Regions from separate parts of the Hafnia sp. CBA7124 genome, predicted to be linked through region 2. Evidence: predicted binding sites of a transcription regulator. Region 2 holds the regulator's gene; each other region holds the start of a gene.
The links. Region 2 encodes PhoB, which activates phosphate uptake and scavenging genes when phosphate is short. Its sites were predicted from a motif close to CTGTCATAAAACTGNCNNAT; they were not measured.

Region 1 (4,906 bases), 820 kb from region 2:
AGATGCGGCTGGAAATCGAGGAATCCTTCAATACCGGCAACCAGCACGCGTTCCCACGGCAGCGGCTGATCCAGTGCGCTCACCGGCACTTCGTTTGGGCTCAGCCACGTTGCTCTGCGCGTTCCCAACGGCGTGACGCGTAAATGGTTTTGTTGACAGCTTCCCACTAATGCCAGCCCGCTGCGTTCCAGCAAACGTTCCGATTCCGCGGCATAACGCACCACGGCATCATGCCCCATTAAGCTATAAGGATGCTGTGGAGCCTGAGCCGACAAAGATTCCAACACGGCCAGCGGTTGCTCTACGGCGCTGCCGTCAGGCAGATGACATAACAGATCCAGCGAGCCAGAAGAAAAATGCAGCGCGCTTTGACCCGAACTCACAATGGCGCATTTTTGCCCAGCCTCAGCTAATCGAATACCGCACAATAGCCCAGCCAAGCCGCCGCCAATCATTACCGTGTCAAATTTCATTGTCATTCTCCTGAGCGCCCTGATTCTGCGCGGGTGCTTCCATGCCGCATAAACCTTGATAAACCCAAGCCGTAAATTCGCTTTCGCGCAGCGCGTCGCCCCATGCTATTGGGCGCACGCCTTTCCAACGTTCATTAAGGAAATGAGAGAGCTGATCGATAGATTGCTTCGGCGTGGTAACTTTAAAACGATTAAGCAGACCCGCAGCGCGGCAGGCGCAAAGCTCGCCCTGACAGGTGCCCATGCCCACACGGGTACGTCGGCGCAAATCCACCAGATTATTCACCGTCAGAGAATCAACCGCATAGCGCACTTCCCCGGCGGTAACGGCTTCACATTCACATACCAAACTGTTGCTAAGACGATCGCCCGCCAGCATACGATCGGCGCGATCGCCATGACGATAAACCGCCGACCCCCTGATCGTGGCAGGCAACGAGATCACCTTACGCAGCGTCTCTTCGGCGGAATGTTGAGATCCCGGCAGCGCCTCGGTCGCGGTGGTACACGCGGTTGTAATACCGAGTTTCTCACAGACTTTATCTGTCGCCCATTCCGCCATCAGGCGATAGGTCATCAGCTTGCCGCCGGTGATAGTAATAAAGCCTTCTAGGCCATCTCGAACCGCATGATCGAGCAGCACAATGCCGCGGCTCACATTACGCCCGCTTGGATCGTCGTCGCTGGCAACCAACGGGCGCACGCCCGCATAGGCGCGCAAGATTCGCGTTCTCGCCAATTTAGGCGAAAGCTTCTCGCCCTCGCGGATCAAGATATCGACTTCTTCCGGCGTCACGATCATGTTGTCGATCTGATCGTAATCGATGTGCGTTGAGGTGGTGCCGATCAGCGAAATGGTATCGCCCGGCACCAAAATATCGGCATCGGCGGGCTTGCGGCAACGGTTGATCACCATATTGTTGATGCGATGCCCAAGGATCAACAGCGCACCTTTGGCTGGGAACATGCGTACCCGTAAATCGGCATACTCAGCAATGTGCTGACCCCAAATCCCCGCAGCATTCACCACGATTTGTGCATGAATTTCATAGCTTTCACGCGATTTATGGTCGATAACGCGCACGCCGGTGATGCGATCGCCGTGGCGTAATAATCCGCTCACTTCGTGATAGGTCAGCACCTGTGCGCCATGCTCACGCGCATCCAACATATTGGCGGCGGTGAGACGGAATGGATCAACGGTGCCATCAGGCACGCGTACCGCGCCAATCAGAGCGGGGTTAGCCGCAGGCTCCAGACGTAGCGCCTCTTTAGGATCGATGGCCTGCGCATCAATACCCGCTTTTTGACAGGCCTCGATAAAGCCAGATTGAAAACCTAAATCATCTTCAGGAAGCGTGATAAACAGGCCATCTGAGCGTTCAACGCAGTGACGAGCAATGCGCTTAAGAATTTTGTTTTCTTCAATACATTCACGCGCGGATTCGCCGTCGGTTACCGCATAACGCGCACCGCTGTGCAAAAGGCCGTGATTGCGCCCCGTTGCGCCCGTCGCAATATCGTGGCGCTCCAATAAAATACAACGCAGGCCACGGCGTGCGCAGTCACGTGCAATCCCTGCACCGGTCGCACCGCCCCCGATGATGATGACATCAGTCTCTTGTGTCGCTGGGCTTTGTAGCATGTGTGGCTCCCGACCTTAATCACAACAATGAATGTACTGATAAATAGTTGTGCTTATTAAGACATAACCCACACAGAAATTGTTTGATAAGGAGCAAATACGCGCACAAAACGAAAGTGATTAGCGCGTATTTCACCATTTTTGTGATCATTATCACTAGATGTATGTGATTTTTGGTTTCAAAAAATTAACTAACCGCTCAAAATCAGCATCGCATTCATAAAACTGTAACAATTTGCGCGATCTCTCACAGTAACGAAATGCGCGTTTGAATACTCTACGCTCGAAAAAGAAAATGGAATGACCACCACTGAACGGAAAATAGCGTAAGACAACACCATTGCTGTTCTATTTTTTGTTGGCACACAGCAAACCTTAACCGGGCTCACTGGGGAATCGGTTCAGGATACATATAAAGAAGAGAAAGCCATCGGAGGCATATCTACATGTTAAGTATTTTTAAACCCGCAGCGCACGCGAAGCGCTTGCCTGACGCTCAGGTCGATCCGACCTATCGTCGTTTACGTTGGCAGATCTTCATGGGGATCTTCTTCGGCTACGCTGCCTACTATCTGGTGCGTAAAAACTTTACGCTAGCAATGCCGTACCTTATCGAACAAGGTTTCTCTCGTGGCGATCTGGGCTTTGCCCTTTCCGGGATTTCAATCGCGTACGGTTTCTCGAAATTCATTATGGGTTCGGTCTCTGACCGCTCGAACCCGCGCGTATTCTTGCCTGCCGGTCTGATTTTGGCCGCTGCCGTGATGCTCTTTATGGGCTTTGTGCCATGGGCAACCTCCAGCATTGCGGTCATGTTCGTTCTGCTGTTCCTGTGTGGTTGGTTCCAAGGGATGGGATGGCCTCCATGTGGACGTACCATGGTTCACTGGTGGTCACAGAAAGAGCGTGGCAGCATCGTTTCCGTGTGGAACTGTGCGCATAACGTCGGCGGCGGCTTGCCACCACTTCTGTTCCTGTTGGGGATGGCATGGTTTAACGACTGGCACGCGGCGCTGTATATGCCAGCCATCGCAGCCATTGTTGTTGCTCTGATCGCTTTCGGCCTGATGCGCGATACTCCGCAGTCTTGTGGTTTGCCACCGATTGAAGAGTATAAAAACGACTATCCGGATGATTATTCTGAGAAAGCCGAAGAAGAGCTGACCGCTAAGCAAATCTTCATGCAGTACGTGCTGCCTAACAAACTGCTGTGGTACATCGCTATCGCGAACGTGTTTGTTTATCTGCTGCGCTACGGCATTCTGGATTGGTCACCAACCTATCTGAAAGAAGTGAAACACTTCGCGCTGGATAAATCCTCTTGGGCTTACTTCCTGTATGAATATGCGGGTATTCCAGGCACCCTGCTGTGCGGCTGGATGTCGGATAAAGTGTTCCGCGGCAACCGTGGCGCCACCGGCGTGTTCTTCATGGTTCTGGTCACCATCGCCACCATCGTTTACTGGATGAACCCAGCCGGCAACCCTGGCGTCGATATGGCTTGTATGATTATCATCGGCTTCCTGATTTACGGCCCTGTTATGCTTATCGGCCTGCACGCACTAGAGCTGGCACCGAAAAAAGCAGCGGGTACCGCAGCGGGCTTTACCGGTCTGTTCGGTTACTTAGGTGGCTCGGTTGCAGCCAGCGCCATCGTGGGTTACACCGTTGACTTCTTCGGCTGGGACGGCGGCTTTATGGTGATGATTGGCGGTAGCATTCTCGCCGTTATCCTGCTGTTAGTCGTGATGATCAACGAGAAAAAACATCACGAAGAAATCGCGGCAAACCGCGGGAACTAATTTTTAAAAAGTTTCACTAGGCCGTGTCGTTGCTTCCTGCGTCACGGCCTTTTTTTTACCCAAATAGACCCAAAATAATTCGAGTTGCTTGAAAGCCGCAAGAGAAAGAATCCCGATGAACTTACTCTGGTAAGTGATTCGGGTGATTGAACGCAGCCAACGCATGAGCAGCTTGAAGTATGGCGGGTATAGACCTCTAAAAATAAGGAAAACCTCTATGACCCTACGACTCAATACCATCATGGCAGGATTGCTATTAAGCGGCACGCTGGCGATGAGCGCGCAGGCCGCCGATAAAGTGGTTATTGCGCACCGCGGCGCGAGCGGCTATCTGCCGGAACATTCCCTGCCTTCTAAGGCCATGGCTTATGCTCAAGGCGCAGATTTTCTCGAGCAGGATTTGGTGATGACTAAGGACGACAAATTAGTTGTCCTGCATGACCATTATCTGGATCGTGTGACCGATGTTGCCGACCGTTTCCCCGATCGCGCACGTAAAGATGGGCGCTACTACGCGATTGATTTCACCCTCGACGAAATCAAATCGCTGAAATTCACCGAAGGTTTTGACATTAAAGACGGCAAGCGCGTGCAAAGCTATCCGGGCCGTTTCCCAATGGGAAAATCTGATTTCCGCATTCACACCTTTGAAGAAGAGATCGAGTTTGTCCAAGGGCTTAACCACTCAACGGGCAAAAACATCGGGATTTACCCAGAGATAAAAGCGCCGTGGTTCCACCAGCAAGAAGGCAAAGACATCTCCACCAAAGTGCTACAGGTGCTGAAGCAATACGGCTACACCGGCAAGAACGACAATGTTTATCTGCAATGTTTCGATCCAAACGAGCTTAAGCGCATCAAAACCGAGTTAGAGCCTAAGATGGGCATGGATCTCAAACTGGTTCAGCTGATTGCTTATACCGACTGGAATGAAACCTATGAGAAAAAACCAGACGGCACGTGGGTGAACTACGACTACGACTGGA
Region 2 (4,906 bases):
GGGGTTTAATCAGGAGCAACAATTGTTGCTGGCGACGCTGGTACGCTTCCATCGCAAAGGGGTGAAGCTGGATGAACTGCCGCGCCTGACGTTGTTCAAGAAAAAGCAGTATATCCCGCTAATCCAAATCCTGCGCTTGGCGGCGTTGCTGAATAATCAACGCCAGTCCACCACTACGCCAGAATCACTGGAGCTTGAAACCAACGGTTTTCATTGGATCCTGCGTTTCCCACAGGGTTATCTGCAACAAAATAACCTCGTGCAGCTCGACGTGGAAAAAGAGCAGTCATACTGGAAAGACGTGGAAGGCTGGAGTTTGCTGGTGGAAGAACAGCTGTAGTCACTACCAATGCCCCTCCTTTGGTTGGGAGGGGCGAAAATCAAATCCCCAACTCCGCCCTCGCCTGTGCAATATCTGCCGCCGATAACGGCATATAACCGTCTTGTGACACCTGTTTTTGGCCCTGTGCCGACAGCACGCTGTCCATAAAGGCGGCGGTTAGCGGTGATAAAGGTTTCCCCGGCGCTTTGTTCACATAGATATACAGATGACGCACTAATGGGTAGCGGCCTTGCACAATATTTTCCGCCGTCGGCTCAATCGCTGGACCGCCAAACTGGCTAACCGCCAGCATATGTACGCCGCTGGCACGAAAACCGATGCTGGCGTAGCCAATGCTATTGAGAGAACCCGCAACCGCCTGCACGACCGATGCCGAACCTGGCAGCTCGTTGACGCGTGGGCTGAAATCACCGTTACACAACACCTGCTGTTTGAAATAACCATAGGTGCCCGACGCTGAGTTTCGCCCATAGAGCGAAATTGCTCGCGACTTCCACTCTCCGCCCAAACCCAGCGCTTTCCATTGGGTAATCGGCGTTGAATCACCACAGCGCAGCGTGCTGGAATAGATGCTGTCTAATTGATTAAAACTGATTTCACGCAGCGGATTGTCTTGATGTACCAGTACCACTAAGGCATCTAAAGCGACCGGCACCGCTAGCGGAGGATAACCATAATGTTGCTCGAAAGCCGCGATTTCCGCCGCTTTCATCGGGCGACTCATCGGGCCTAGCTGAGCAGCGCCCGCAGCCAACGCCGTGGGCGCGCTGGACGAACCCGCCGCCTGAAGTTGCACGTTGACATTAGGGTTACTCTGCGAAAAGTTATTGGCCCACAGCGCCATCAGGTTCACCATCGTATCCGAACCGGCACTGGACAAATTCCCCGACAGCATCGATTGGCCTATGGCCAGCGCGGGTAACGAGATAAAACCACAAACGACGCCAATCAGCGCAGCCTTCCATTGTTTGATTTGACGTCCCTGCATCAGATTTCCTTGCTCGGTAGCCCTTTCTGGCCTTTGTTTTTTTGCGTCATGCTCTCACCTGCCAGTGGCACGATGAGATGCGGCGGCAGTGTAAACACAAAGCGCGTGCCCAAGCCAATTTCACTCATGATGTTGAGCGTGGCTTCATGATGATTCAGCGCGTGTTTGACTATGGCAAGCCCCAAACCGCTGCCGCCGGTTTGACGCGAGCGCGCTTTATCGACCCGATAAAAACGCTCCGTTAAACGCCCCAAATGCTCCGCCGCAATACCGGGCCCATTGTCGCTAACTTCAAACTGCGCCCCTTGGGTGGTTTGCTGCCAGCAGACTTCAATTTTGGTGCCGTCCGGCGTGTGGTTCACCGCGTTATATACCAGATTAGAAACCGCGCTACGCAGCTGATCGTCGTTGCCGAACACTTTGAGTTTATCGTTGATGCGGAAGGTGATTTCATGACGACCGTTGCTCAACGACAGCGCCTCACGCTCCAGCATATGCAGCATCACCGGCACATCAACAATTTCATTCAAGGCAATGGGCGGAGCCGCTTCGATTTTAGAGAGAGTTAATAGCTGTTTCACCAAGCTGTCCATGCGCTTGGTCTGCTCTTGCATGGTCGCCAGCGCCTTTTGCCGCACCGGAGCCGCCATATCGTCATCGTTCATCATCTCGAGATAGCCCTGTAACACGGTCAGCGGCGTACGCAGTTCGTGGCTGACGTTGGCAAAGAAGTTACGTCGCGTGCCCTCTAACTGCCGCGTTTGCGTCACATCACGAGCCACCATCAGCAGTTGGCCTTCGGCATACGGCATCACACGAAATTCAACGAAACGGCCATTATTGAGATGCAGCGTGAGCGGACGGGAAAAATCTTGCGATTGCAGATAATGCGTGAATTCGGGGTAGCGCAGAAGGTTAAGAATATGCTGACCATTATCCTCCGGCCAACGAAAACCGAGCAGGTGTTGCGCCAAGCCATTACACCAGAAAATATTGCCTTCTTCGGTCGTCATAATCACCGCATCGGGCAATGACTCAGCGCCGCTGCGAAAACGTTTAATCAGCAGTGCCAGTTCGCGACGACGGCGTCGATTACGCTGCTGCATCTGATACAGCCCGTAGAACAATGGCTCCCAGCTTCCTCGCCCCGCGGGTGGCGTCATACTCCGATCGACCCATAGCCAGTGCGAAAGGCGCAGCTGGTTATAGAAATGCCAGCCTAAAAGCGCAGACACCGCAGCCAGCAGGAACCACGGCAAATAGCCGATCAGCAGCCCAAGGATCACCGCCGGAATGCAGCAAAACAGCAACTCCAACAGCAGTCTTTTCCACGATAGGCGTTCAAGCACGATGTTGGCTCTTTGTTCTTAACAACATAAACGGATTTAACCGCATAGAAATAGTCGACATAGTGATACCCAAAATCAGTGAGGCCCGACTAAGGGTCCCAATGCATAATCATACCGTTTACTTAAGCTCGATTTTAGGGGGAGTACACCGATGGGGTCGTAGCGGCGCAAGCCGCCTGAGCGACCCGCGGTGTGCTAGACCCGTGTATCCCGATCTTTTAAACAAGCGTCACGGCATATGCATAGCGGGTTAGAAACGCGCCGAAAAACGATACCCCGTCCCACGTACGGTTTGCACCATTTTATCATGCCCGCTCAGCTCCAACGCTTTGCGCAGCCGACGGATATGAACATCCACGGTGCGGTCTTCTACATAAACGTTAGTGCCCCAGACATGATTTAGCAACTGCTCGCGGCTATAAACGCGCTCGGGATGAGTCATGAAAAAATGCAGCAACTTAAACTCAGTCGGTCCCATATCCAGCGGGGCTTCGTTGGCCATCACGCGATGTGACGTCGGATCGAGACTCAGCCCCTGCACTTCGATCACCTCTTCCACCGCCATCGGAGAAATACGGCGCATCACGGCTTTAATTCTGGCCACCAGCTCTTTGGGCGAAAAAGGCTTGGTGATGTAATCATCTGCGCCCACTTCCAAACCGCGCACGCGATCTTCTTCTTCACCGCGAGCGGTCAGCATCATCACAGGAATTTCACGCGTTAACGCCTCGCGCTTCATATGTTTGATGAACTGGATCCCAGAACCGCCCGGCAGCATCCAATCCAGCAGCACTAAATCAGGATAAGGCTCAGAAAGCGAGTTCACCGCGCTGTCATAATCTTCGGCTTCAACCGGTTGGTAGCCGTTTTGCTCTAAAACAAAACACACCATTTCACGAATTGGCGCTTCATCTTCTACTACCAATATGCGTCTGGCCATTGTTAATCCTGCTTAAGTTTGGTTGCGGGCGCCATTATGCGTCAGATTTATGACAGATTTATGAAAAAAAACAATATGCCAAGCATCACTGTAATAAATGGTTTTGTAAACCCAGACTGATTATGGCCTCAGTGCCGGACATAGGTTCACCTCCCTCATAGATTGCGTATAATCGATTTCATTCTCCGTCGTGGCTCACGCTACGCTCAGCAAGGACAGCAGGACTCGCATGCGTCTTATCCATACTTCAGACTGGCACCTTGGTCAGCATTTTTATACCAAAAGCCGTAGCGCTGAACATCAGGCCTTTCTGCGCTGGCTCATTGAACAAGCATCGGCGCATCAGGTCGATGCCATTATTGTGGCGGGTGACGTGTTTGATACCGGTTCACCGCCGAGCTACGCGCGCGAACTGTATAACCGCTTCGTGGTGGAATTACAGGCAACGGGCTGCCAGTTAGTGGTGTTAGGTGGCAACCATGACTCCGTCGCCACGCTGAATGAATCTCGCGCTTTGCTGGCCTGCTTGAACACACAGGTTATCGCCAGCAGCGCGGGCGATTTACAACAGCAGGTATTACCGCTTAAACAACGCGACGGTTCCGTCGGCGCGATTCTGTGCGCGGTGCCTTATCTGCGCCCACGAGATATCCAAACCAGCCTGGCGGGGCAATCTGCCGCAGAAAAACAAAACGCGCTACAGCAGGCTATCGCGGCACATTACCAGTCGTTGTACGATCTGGCCGTTGCCGAACGCGACGCCTTAGGTGGAAATCTGCCGATTATTGCCACCGGACATCTCACCACTATCGGTGCCAGCACGTCTGACTCAGTGCGTGATATCTATATTGGTTCACTCGATGCGTTCCCGGCCTCCGCGTTTCCTCCTGCCGATTACATTGCACTGGGCCATATCCATCGTCCGCAGCGAGTGACCAGCAGCGAGCATATTCGCTACAGCGGCTCGCCGATCCCCCTTAGCTTCGATGAACTGGGCAGCGAGAAAAGCATCTGCTTAGTGGATTTCTCTGGTGCTACGCTGGACAAAGTGACGCTCTTGCCGGTTCCCCAATTTCAGCCAATGCAGCTCATCAAAGGCAGCATTGAGCAAATCGAGCAACAACTCGCCGCCTTTAAACCCATCAAGGCGGATCATAGTGAGAGCGAAAAACCGGTCTGGCTAGATATTGAAATCAGCAGCAGCGCCTATTTAAACGATCTGCAACGTCGGATCCAGCAGCAGGCAGAAAGCCTTCCCGTTGAGGTGATTTTGCTGCGCCGCAGTA
Region 3 (4,906 bases), 2.2 Mb from region 2:
CACAAAGATATGTTCGAGCTGCTCAACGTGATATACGTACATGATTTTCATATTGTAATGGCGAATTCCTTTCTCTTTGCAGTGTGCAATAAAATCATCTTTGGCATGTTTGGCTAAAGTGCTTTCAATCGGCTCATCCGATGGCGGAATAACACGGAAAACAAACACCAGCGTTTTCCCTTCCAACCTGACCCGACGCAGCTTAAACATGCTGTCTGAAGTATCAGCTTGCGGAGTCGTATCCACATAGCGTTTCAGCATTTCACGGCGATATTCAATCCACTGCAGCGGATCTTCTTTTTTCTTTTCAATCCAACGAAACGCATACCCGCTGCTCAGTAAAGCCGCCAGTAATGCAATAAAACACAGTAACCCAACTGGTTTGCATCTACGCTGCGCCAGCCACAGCGGTCGTTCGATACCACGATAGAATTGGGTATTCGCAACAACACCGAATAAAAAGAATAACGAAAACAATGTCGATATAACGAGATTAAACGTCGTGCCATCAATAAATAAATACAGCAGCATGGCGTGAAAAGCAGCGAATAATATCCAACTGCAGACCGTTGGATATTTAAACATGCCGAGGAGTAAAAGAAGTGTTGCAGGGCCATACACCAGACAAGCGACGCGGTAGGCATTTTCATGCATGCTTTCCGGATACACCAATACCGTTAGTAAGGTAATAAATACGACACTTGCTGCAGCCATTATCCCGCAAAGTCGATAAAAACGGAGATGCTCTCCAACTTCATTTTCAATAAGGGATTGTTTATCTGCTGGACTATTTTCTTTCATAAGATAACGCGCAATACATACTGCCTATGAAAATACTTATAGCCAAAACATAACATGCAATAAGGTATTACCGCAGAGTTACTTTATCTAAACGCCATCTATTTTTTAGGAGGCGTGCCAAGAAGCACCCACCTCCCCACCGTTAAATATGGGCGGAACCCCACCCAATGACCAATGCTATTCCTTATATAATAAGTATAAACAGCTACTTAATTCCCATCGCATTACGCATGGTAAAGAACAGATCGGTTTGATCGGTCAAGCCAACCACGTTACCCGCATGTGGCCCATAGGCTGCGACACGAAGCTGAGTTCCCGTATGTTCCTGTGAGTCACCTTCAGAATTGCCGTAGCTAATCGCCATCACCGCACCATCTTTGGTCGTTAACGCCTGAGTCAGCCCCGGCGCTTTACTATCGGGTGCAATAATCTGGCTGGAATGGGCATGGTCTGCGGTCACAATCACCAAGGTATTGCCCTCTTTGCGCGCAAATTCTAATGCTTTTTGTACCGCTTCATCTAAGTCAACGGTCTCACCGAATTGCCCACAGGGATTAGCAGCATGATCTTGTTTATCGATCGACGCCCCTTCTACCTGCAAGAAGAAACCTTTTGGATTTTTATCTAACAACGAAATCGCTTTTTCTGTCATCTGCGCCAGCGTCGGCGTAGAAGCGCTGCGTTCAGGATTAACGCTACAGGTTACCGGCGCGCCATCCAGATTCCCGTGATAGGTCGCTTTTGGCCCCTGCCAGCGTACCGGCATGTTGCCTTCAGAAAAGAGCCCCAGAACCGGCTTTTGCTGGTCAGCAATGCTCAGTTTGTTTAACTCATCCAGATTCGTGACCACCTGGTAGCCAAGCCCTTCGGCCTGCTGCATCAGCGTTTTGCCTTTCCAATCGCCTGAATTTGCCGTTTCAGAGAAAGTTTTGGCCCCACCGCCCAGCGTCACGTCGGCGCGGGTCTTTAAAAGCTGCTCGGTAATAGAGCCTTCACCGCCATTTTCCAACGCATTCCCTGGGCACAGTTCTAGCGTTTTGCTTGGGCCATAGCATTTCCGTGAGGTTACATGAGATGCCTGTGCCGCAGGCGTGGCATCCTGCAACTCTGCCGTTGAGACGTTGCCCGTGGCTTTTCCCGCTGCTTTCGCCATCTCTAATAGGGTGCGATGAGACTTACCGTTCACGTCTACGCCCAGAGCCCCATTGTAGGTTTTCACTCCGGTGCTCCACGCGGTCGCAGAAGCCGCAGAGTCTGTGACATAGTCTGGTTTATGGCTTTTCTTATCCAAAGAGTAATGCGTGTATTGCCCCGTCAGCGGCAAGGCATCAATTCCTTTAAATTGGCCGCCAGCGCCTTCGGCATAGTTACGCGCAGAGGTAATTTCAGAATCCCCCATACCGTCGCCAATCAGCAAAATGACATTTTTAGCCGTTTTATTACTTAAAGAAGCAATGAGTGCGGTCGTTTGATCCTGCGTCATGCGTCGTGCACCACCAAACTGGGTGATATCCCCTTGGGCTGCTCGCGCCGTTAAATCAGCGACAGCCGGATTAGCGGCCTGCACCGGTGGCATTAACATCATCAGGCTTAACATCGACAACGAAAAAATTTTATTAGAGGCCACTTCACTATCTCCTTGTAAATAAATACTCTGCATATACGCGTCGCGCTTCAAGATGCAGGCAGTATAAGAAGGCTTAGTGAAGGTTTTGTGACGGAGTTGTTCTAGAAATATGACAATGTGGCGTAATCTCGAAATATCGAGGTAAATATATACCCAAAATAATTGGAGTTGGAGTTGGAGTTGCTTCAAGTATGAAGGGTATAGGCCCATATAATCTTGCTAAAGTAGTAGCAGAAATAAAATGAGGATGACGTTCCATCCTCTAAGAACACGTTCCATACATGAAGGATGCTCAGCTATGCAATATCACCGCATTCCACACAGCTCGCTGGAAGTTAGCGAACTGGGCTTAGGAACCATGACGTTCGGGGAACAAAACAGCGAAGCTGATGCCCACGCACAACTCGATCTGGCGATTGCCAGCGGAATTAACCTGATTGATACCGCAGAAATGTATCCGGTGCCGCCTCGCCCAGAAACTCAAGGTCTGACCGAGTCCTATATTGGCAGTTGGCTAGCCAAACGAGGCAACCGTGAGAAAATTGTGCTGGCGACGAAAATCACCGGGCCTGTGCGCAACAACGACAGCGGTATTCGTCCTGAACAAGCTCTCGATCGTAAAAATATACGCGCCGCGCTGGATGCCAGCTTAAAGCGGCTCAATACCGATTATGTCGATCTTTACCAACTGCATTGGCCTCAGCGGCCAACCAACTGTTTCGGTCAGCTGGGTTACCGCTATACCGAACAGAAGCCCGCAGTCACGATCTTAGAAACCTTAGAAGCACTGTCTGAGCAAGTTCGTGCAGGTAAAATTCGCTATATCGGGGTTTCTAATGAAACGCCTTGGGGCGTCATGCGTTACCTACAGCTGGCAGAAAAACACGATCTGCCGCGTATCGTTTCCATCCAAAACCCCTACAGTTTGCTCAATCGCAGCTTTGAAGTGGGATTAGCGGAAATCAGCCAATATGAAGGCGTTGAGCTGCTGGCCTATTCTTGCTTAGGCTTCGGCACCTTAAGCGGAAAATACCTCAACGGGGCAAAACCCGCCACGGCGCGTAACACCCTGTTTAGCCGTTTCACTCGCTACACCAGCAAGCAAACCGAAGGTGCCGTTGCTGAATATGTGGCACTAGCGAAAAAACATGGGTTAGATCCCGCGCAGATGGCATTGGCGTTTGTGCGTCAGCAGCCATTTGTGTCCAGCACTTTGCTGGGCGCAACCACGCTGGAACAGTTGAAGAGTAATATTGAAAGCAGAAATTTGGTGCTCAACGAAGATGTGCTGAAGGCTATTGATGAGATTCATAGCCGCTTTACTTATCCGGCACCATAAGTGCTAAAACGGCCCTCCCTTTACCGGGAGGGCACTTAAAACCATTTAAATTTTGCGTTTTCTACGCACCACGTCCCATCCCCAGACGCCCGCGATTGCCAAGGCAAAGACCACGCCGAAGCCCACACCGATCCCCACCACAGGGACACCGATTTTCACCACCAGCGAATACAACCCTAGCATCAGCAGCATGGCGGTGTTTTCACCTAGATTCTGTACCGCGATAGCATTACCCGCGCCTACGCTGTGCCTTCCACGCTCTTGCAGCAACGCATTTAGCGGCACCACAAAGAAGCCGCCGCAAATCCCCACCAGCACTAACAGGGCATAAGAAACCGATGGGCTGCTTTGCATTGCAAACCACGCCACCACAACGCCAATCAAAACGCCCACAGGCAGACAGCGTTTCACCGTGCTAAGCGTAACAAGTTTCGCCGCAGCCGCTGCGCCAATCACAATCCCGACCGCCACCATCGCGTTCAGCAAGGTTGGTGTGGTGTTATCCGTGATATTCAGCACCACTGGCACCCACAGCACGAGCAGGAAACGCAGCGTAACACCGGCTCCCCAAAATAGGCTGGTGCCAATCAGCGAAAAACGTGCTTCCTGATTATTCCATAACACCCGACACGCATTGCCGAAAATCGACACCATACGGGCAGGATTCCATGACTGCGCGGGATGCGCCGCTTTTAGTTTCGGTATGAACCAATTAGCCGCCACCGCTGCGCCATAAACCAATACGCATAGTGCCAATGCCGCGATCACATTGAGATCCGCCATCATACCGCCCGCCACCGATCCAATCAGGATCGCCGCGATCGTGGAGGCCTCCATCAATCCGTTGGCTTTCACCAACTGATCGCCGCTGGTGATCTCGCCGAGAATACCGTATTTCGCCGGAGAGTAAGCCGCTGCGCCAATGCCCACGAGGGTATATCCCAAGAACGGATTAAAACCAAAACAGATAACCAGCGCCCCCAGCAGTTTCAGCGCATTGGCGACCATCATGACTCGGCCTTTGGAGAAACTGTCGGCAAACTGCCCCACGAACGGGGCAAGAATGATATAGGTCGCCACAAACGCCATCTGTAAAACCGGCTGGCTCCAATCGGGATAGAGCTGCTGTTTGATCACCG
Region 4 (4,906 bases), 1.4 Mb from region 2:
CCAATGCCGTAGGCAGATTCTTTCATCATCACCGGCGTTTGCTCAAAAACGTCACGCATTACGGCGGCAATATAAGGAATGATCATGATGGCAAGAATCACACCGGCAGCCAAAATACCGATACCAAACGCAGGGCCAGCAAAGAGGTCACCCACAATCGGAATACCGGAAAGCACATCACCCACCGGGGTTTGGAAATATTCGGCAAACAGCGGAGCAAAAACAAACAGGCCCCACATGCCATAAACAATGCTCGGAATAGCGGCCAATAGCTCAATCGCAACACCCAGCGGACGGCGCAGCCAGTTTGGCGCGAGTTCGGTCAGGAACAACGCAATCCCAAAGCTCACCGGAACGGCTATCACCAAGGCGATGATAGAGGTGACGATCGTGCCGTAAATCGGCACCAACGCACCAAACTGCTCCGCCGGTGCGTCCCACTCTTTGGACCACAGGAAAGCGAAGCCAAACTTCTGAATGCTCGGCAGCGACGCGATAAACAGCGAAACAATGATGCCGCCCAGCAACAATAGGGTAATCAGCGCTGCTAGTTTGACTAGAGCACCAAAGATAACGTCACCGTTTTTGCTCGGTGGTCTTATTTTTGATTCTTTCTTGGGCAATGAAGGCTTAGATAACGGATGATCAGCCATGTGATTCTCTTCTTAAACTAGAGTTCCGCTTCCAAAGCATCGGCTCTGGAAGCGGATGAAACATTAGTACAGCGCTTTACCTGAACTGTCTTTTACGTTGGTCTTCCATGCTGCACGGATTTGCTCAACGACAGCGTTAGGCAACGGTGCATAGTCCAAGGCGCTCGCTTCTTTGCCGCCATTTTTATAGGCCCAGTCGAAGAATTTCAGTACCGCAGCGCCCTGCTCTGGTTTCTGCTGATCTTTATGCACCAGAATGAAGGTGGTGGAGCTGATAGGCCATGCATTAGCGCCTTTCTGGTTGGTCAGGTCTTGGGCGAAGGATTTACTCCAGTCAGCGCCTTTAGCCGCGTTGCTAAAGCTCTCTTCCGTTGGCAGAACAGCGTCGCCATCCGCAGAAATCAGCTTGGTATAAGCCAGCTTGCTTTGCTTAACGTAAGCGTACTCAACGTAGCCAATAGAACCTGGCAGACGCTGGATGAACGCAGCAACGCCGTCGTTACCTTTGCCGCCCAAACCGGTTGGCCAGTTAACGGTAGAACCTGCACCAACTTTAGATTTCCAATCTGCGTTTACTTTCGCCAGATAGTTGGTGAAGACGTAAGAAGTGCCAGAGCCATCAGCGCGGCGAACCACGGCAATATTAGTATCTGGTAGTTTTAAACCTGGGTTTAATTTGGTGATCGCTGGATCATTCCATTTTTTGATGTTGCCCAGATAGATATCACCCAGAGTTTTGCCATCCAGCGTCAGTTCGCCAGATTTCAATCCCGGAATATTCACCGCCAGCACCACTCCACCGATAACGGTTGGGAACTGGAACAGACCGTCTGCGGCCAGTTTTTCATCAGTCAGAGGCGCATCAGATGCACCGAAATCAACGGTGTTTGCAATAATTTGCTTAACGCCGCCGGAAGAACCAATACCTTGATAGTTAACTTTGTTACCGGTTTCTTTCTGATAGGTATCTGCCCACTTAGCATAAACAGGCGCGGGGAAAGTCGCACCGGCACCGGTCAAGCTGGTCGCAGCGAATGCAGACATTGTAGTCAGAGAGCAAGTTGCAGCAACAATGGCAGCAACAGTCTTATGGGTAACCATTTTTTTAGTGACAACCAAGGAACGCATCGGCTTCATATTCCCTCCACAGGGAGTGTTATTCATCAGCATCAGTGTGAACAATCAAGTTTAAGTATGGTGCAGGAGGGAAAATAAGGCAGTTTGATGACAGTAAAATGTATGGAATATGACAGTTTTATTACAAATGAAATGTTTGTTGGCGGAGAAAAATGAAAAAGCCCCGCGAACGGGGCTTAGAGATGGGATTACTCAACGGTTACCGATTTAGCCAGATTTCGTGGCTGATCGACATCAGTGCCTTTGATGAGCGCCACATGATACGAAAGCAGCTGAAGCGGAACGGTATAGAAGATCGGTGCAATGACCTCTTCTACGTGCGGCAGAGAAATAATGCGCATCCCTTCGCTATCGGTGAAACCAGCGTCTTTATCGGCAAAGACATACAGCAAACCGCCGCGCGCGCGAACTTCTTCAATATTGGATTTCAACTTTTCCAACAGTTCGTTGTTTGGCGCAATCACAACCACCGGCATATCGGCATCAATCAGCGCCAGTGGCCCGTGTTTGAGTTCACCAGCCGCATAGGCTTCTGCATGAATATAGGAGATCTCTTTAAGCTTCAGAGCCCCTTCCATTGCGATGGGATACTGATCGCCACGACCGAGGAATAGGGCATGCTGCTTATCCATGAAATCTTCGGCCAGTTCTTCAATGCCCTGATCCATTGATAACATCTGTTCAATACGCGCAGGCAGTGCTTGAAGGGCGTGAACGATATCGTGCTCAACCTGTTCAGGCATCGCATGCAGGCGGCCAATACGCGCCACCAGCATCAGCAAAACGGTTAACTGAGTGGTAAACGCTTTGGTTGACGCAACACCGATTTCTGTTCCCGCTTTGGTCATCAGAGCCAAATCAGATTCACGCACCAGCGACGAACTGGCTACGTTACAGATAGCCAACGAGCCTAAATAGCCAATCTCTTTGGACAAACGTAAAGCCGCTAACGTATCCGCCGTTTCACCCGACTGAGATAACGTAATGATCAGGCTGTTTTTGCGTACCGCAGACTTGCGATAGCGGAATTCAGAAGCAATCTCCACGTCACAAGGTACACCGGCCAGAGATTCAAACCAATAGCGCGCCACCATACCCGAGTGGTATGAAGTCCCACAGGCGATAATTTGGATGTGCTCAACCTTCGCCAGCAGCGTATCGGCTTTCTCACCAAGTTCACCCAGATCCACTTTGCCGTGGCTAAAACGCCCTTCAAGGGTATTTTTGATGGCTAGCGGCTGTTCGTAGATCTCTTTTTGCATGTAGTGGCGATATGCGCCTTTGTCACCCGCGTCATATTGCACGTTGGATTCAATTTCTGTGCGTTCAACGGCATTGCCTTCTTTATCAAAGATCTTCACCGTGCGGCGGGTCACTTCAGCAATATCACCCTCTTCCAAGAAGATAAAACGGCGGGTCACAGGCAACAGTGCCAGCTGATCGGAGGCAATAAAGTTTTCGCCCATCCCGCAACCAATCACCAGCGGGCTACCAGAGCGAGCGGTGACCAGTACATCGGGATGACGAGCATCCATCACGACGGTACCGTAAGCACCGCGCAGCTGTGGAATAACGCGTTGAACAACTTCTAATAGCGAACCACCTGCCTGTTGCTGCTCCCAATGGGTGAGATGCGCGATCACTTCGGTGTCAGTTTCAGACGTAAAGTGATAGCCACGCTCAATCAGCAACGCACGAAGAGATTCGTAGTTTTCGATAATACCGTTGTGTACCACGGCAATATGTTCAGAAATATGCGGGTGCGCATTATGTTCAGTGGGTTCACCGTGTGTTGCCCAGCGAGTATGCGCAATACCGGTTCCACCGGTCATTGGGCTTTCCGCTACGGCATCACTGAGAGCCTGTACCTTTCCGACGCGGCGGATACGCTGCATATGCCCCTGATGATCAACAACCGCCAGACCCGCAGAATCATAACCACGGTATTCTAAACGACGCAGACCTTCTAACAGGATTTCTGCAATATCACGCTGCGCAACTGCGCCAACAATTCCACACATAGTGTTTGATTCCTATAACAAGAACAGCCTTTCATTAGCTGTTCTGTCGATGTCCGTACGATCTGATTTGGTGCCCCGAGCCTGTAGAGATTGGGGCGATTCCCCTATGGGGATATTATTGTTTACTGCTTATTTTGTTCTGTGCCTTGATAAACAAGGCACAGTGCAAAATAGATTACCGATGTAATCATCAACCGGATTTAACGGGGATAACCTATCTTATTTAGCAGCTATTTCTTTACTGGGCGCTTCCAGCCTTGGATATGCGTTTGCTTAACGCGGCTTAAAACCAGCTCTTTTTCCGCCACGTTTTTCGTTACGGTGGTGCCCGCAGCAATAGTGACACCGTTGCCAATGGTGACTGGGGCCACCAGCTGAGTATCAGACCCCACAAACACATCGTCACCGATAATGGTCTTGAATTTATTGGCGCCATCGTAGTTACAGGTGATCGTACCCGCACCAATGTTCACGTTGTCGCCAATCTCCGCATCGCCTAAATAGGAAAGGTGTCCCGCTTTGGAGCCTTTGCCCAAGCGCGCTTTCTTCATCTCAACGAAGTTGCCAACATGCGCTTTTTCAGCCAAATCCGCACCTGGACGCAGGCGAGCAAATGGCCCCACGGTACATTCCGTCGCTAAAGTAGAGTTTTCAATCACGGTATAAGGGCTAATTTCGCAATCATCGCCGATAACGCAGTCTTTCAGCACACAGCCAGTGCCGATGCGCACGCGATCACCTAGCTTAACGGTGCCTTCGATAATCACGTTAGTATCAATGGAGATATCGCGACCATGGATCAGTTCACCGCGCAGATCGAAACGAGCAGGATCAAGCAGCATCACGCCAGCTAGCAGCAACTTCTGCGCCTGTTCAGATTGATATTCACGCTCTAATGCTGACAGTTGCAGACGGTTATTAACGCCCTCAACCTCACTCAAACGGTCAGGATGAACCGCTTCGATACGGTGACCTTCCTGATGCGCTAACGCGATGATGTCAGTGATGTAATATTCACCCTGCGCGTTATTGTTGTTGAGTTTGCCTAACCAACGCTTTAGATCGCGACCGCTAGCAACCAGAATGCCGGTGTTG

Region 1: glpT (glycerol-3-phosphate transporter) is a predicted target of PhoB. The motif match lies at 2,333-2,352, and genes of this name have one in related genera.
Region 3: phoA (alkaline phosphatase) is a predicted target of PhoB. The motif match lies at 2,503-2,522, and genes of this name have one in related genera.
Region 4: pstS (phosphate ABC transporter substrate-binding protein PstS) is a predicted target of PhoB. The motif match lies at 1,898-1,917, and genes of this name have one in related genera.

The regions. Positions count from the first base shown of each region.
Region 1 is NZ_AP017469.1:4,006,456-4,011,361, forward strand. It holds gene glpB (glycerol-3-phosphate dehydrogenase subunit GlpB) at 1-473, opposite strand, end outside; gene glpA (anaerobic glycerol-3-phosphate dehydrogenase subunit A) at 463-2,118, opposite strand; gene glpT (glycerol-3-phosphate transporter) at 2,565-3,920, shown strand; gene glpQ (glycerophosphodiester phosphodiesterase) at 4,162-4,906, shown strand, end outside.
Region 2 is NZ_AP017469.1:3,183,893-3,188,798, forward strand. It holds gene ppx (exopolyphosphatase) at 1-340, shown strand, start outside; gene CPY98_RS14695 (PstS family phosphate ABC transporter substrate-binding protein) at 381-1,331, opposite strand; gene phoR (phosphate regulon sensor histidine kinase PhoR) at 1,331-2,680, opposite strand; gene phoB (phosphate response regulator transcription factor PhoB) at 2,931-3,620, opposite strand; gene sbcD (exonuclease subunit SbcD) at 3,850-4,906, shown strand, end outside.
Region 3 is NZ_AP017469.1:810,718-815,623, reverse strand. It holds gene CPY98_RS03810 (polysaccharide biosynthesis protein) at 1-801, opposite strand, end outside; gene phoA (alkaline phosphatase) at 1,007-2,398, opposite strand; gene CPY98_RS03800 (NADP(H)-dependent aldo-keto reductase) at 2,727-3,767, shown strand; gene lplT (lysophospholipid transporter LplT) at 3,813-4,906, opposite strand, start outside.
Region 4 is NZ_AP017469.1:4,563,103-4,568,008, reverse strand. It holds gene pstC (phosphate ABC transporter permease PstC) at 1-653, opposite strand, end outside; gene pstS (phosphate ABC transporter substrate-binding protein PstS) at 717-1,754, opposite strand; gene glmS (glutamine--fructose-6-phosphate transaminase (isomerizing)) at 1,979-3,811, opposite strand; gene glmU (bifunctional UDP-N-acetylglucosamine diphosphorylase/glucosamine-1-phosphate N-acetyltransferase GlmU) at 4,042-4,906, opposite strand, start outside.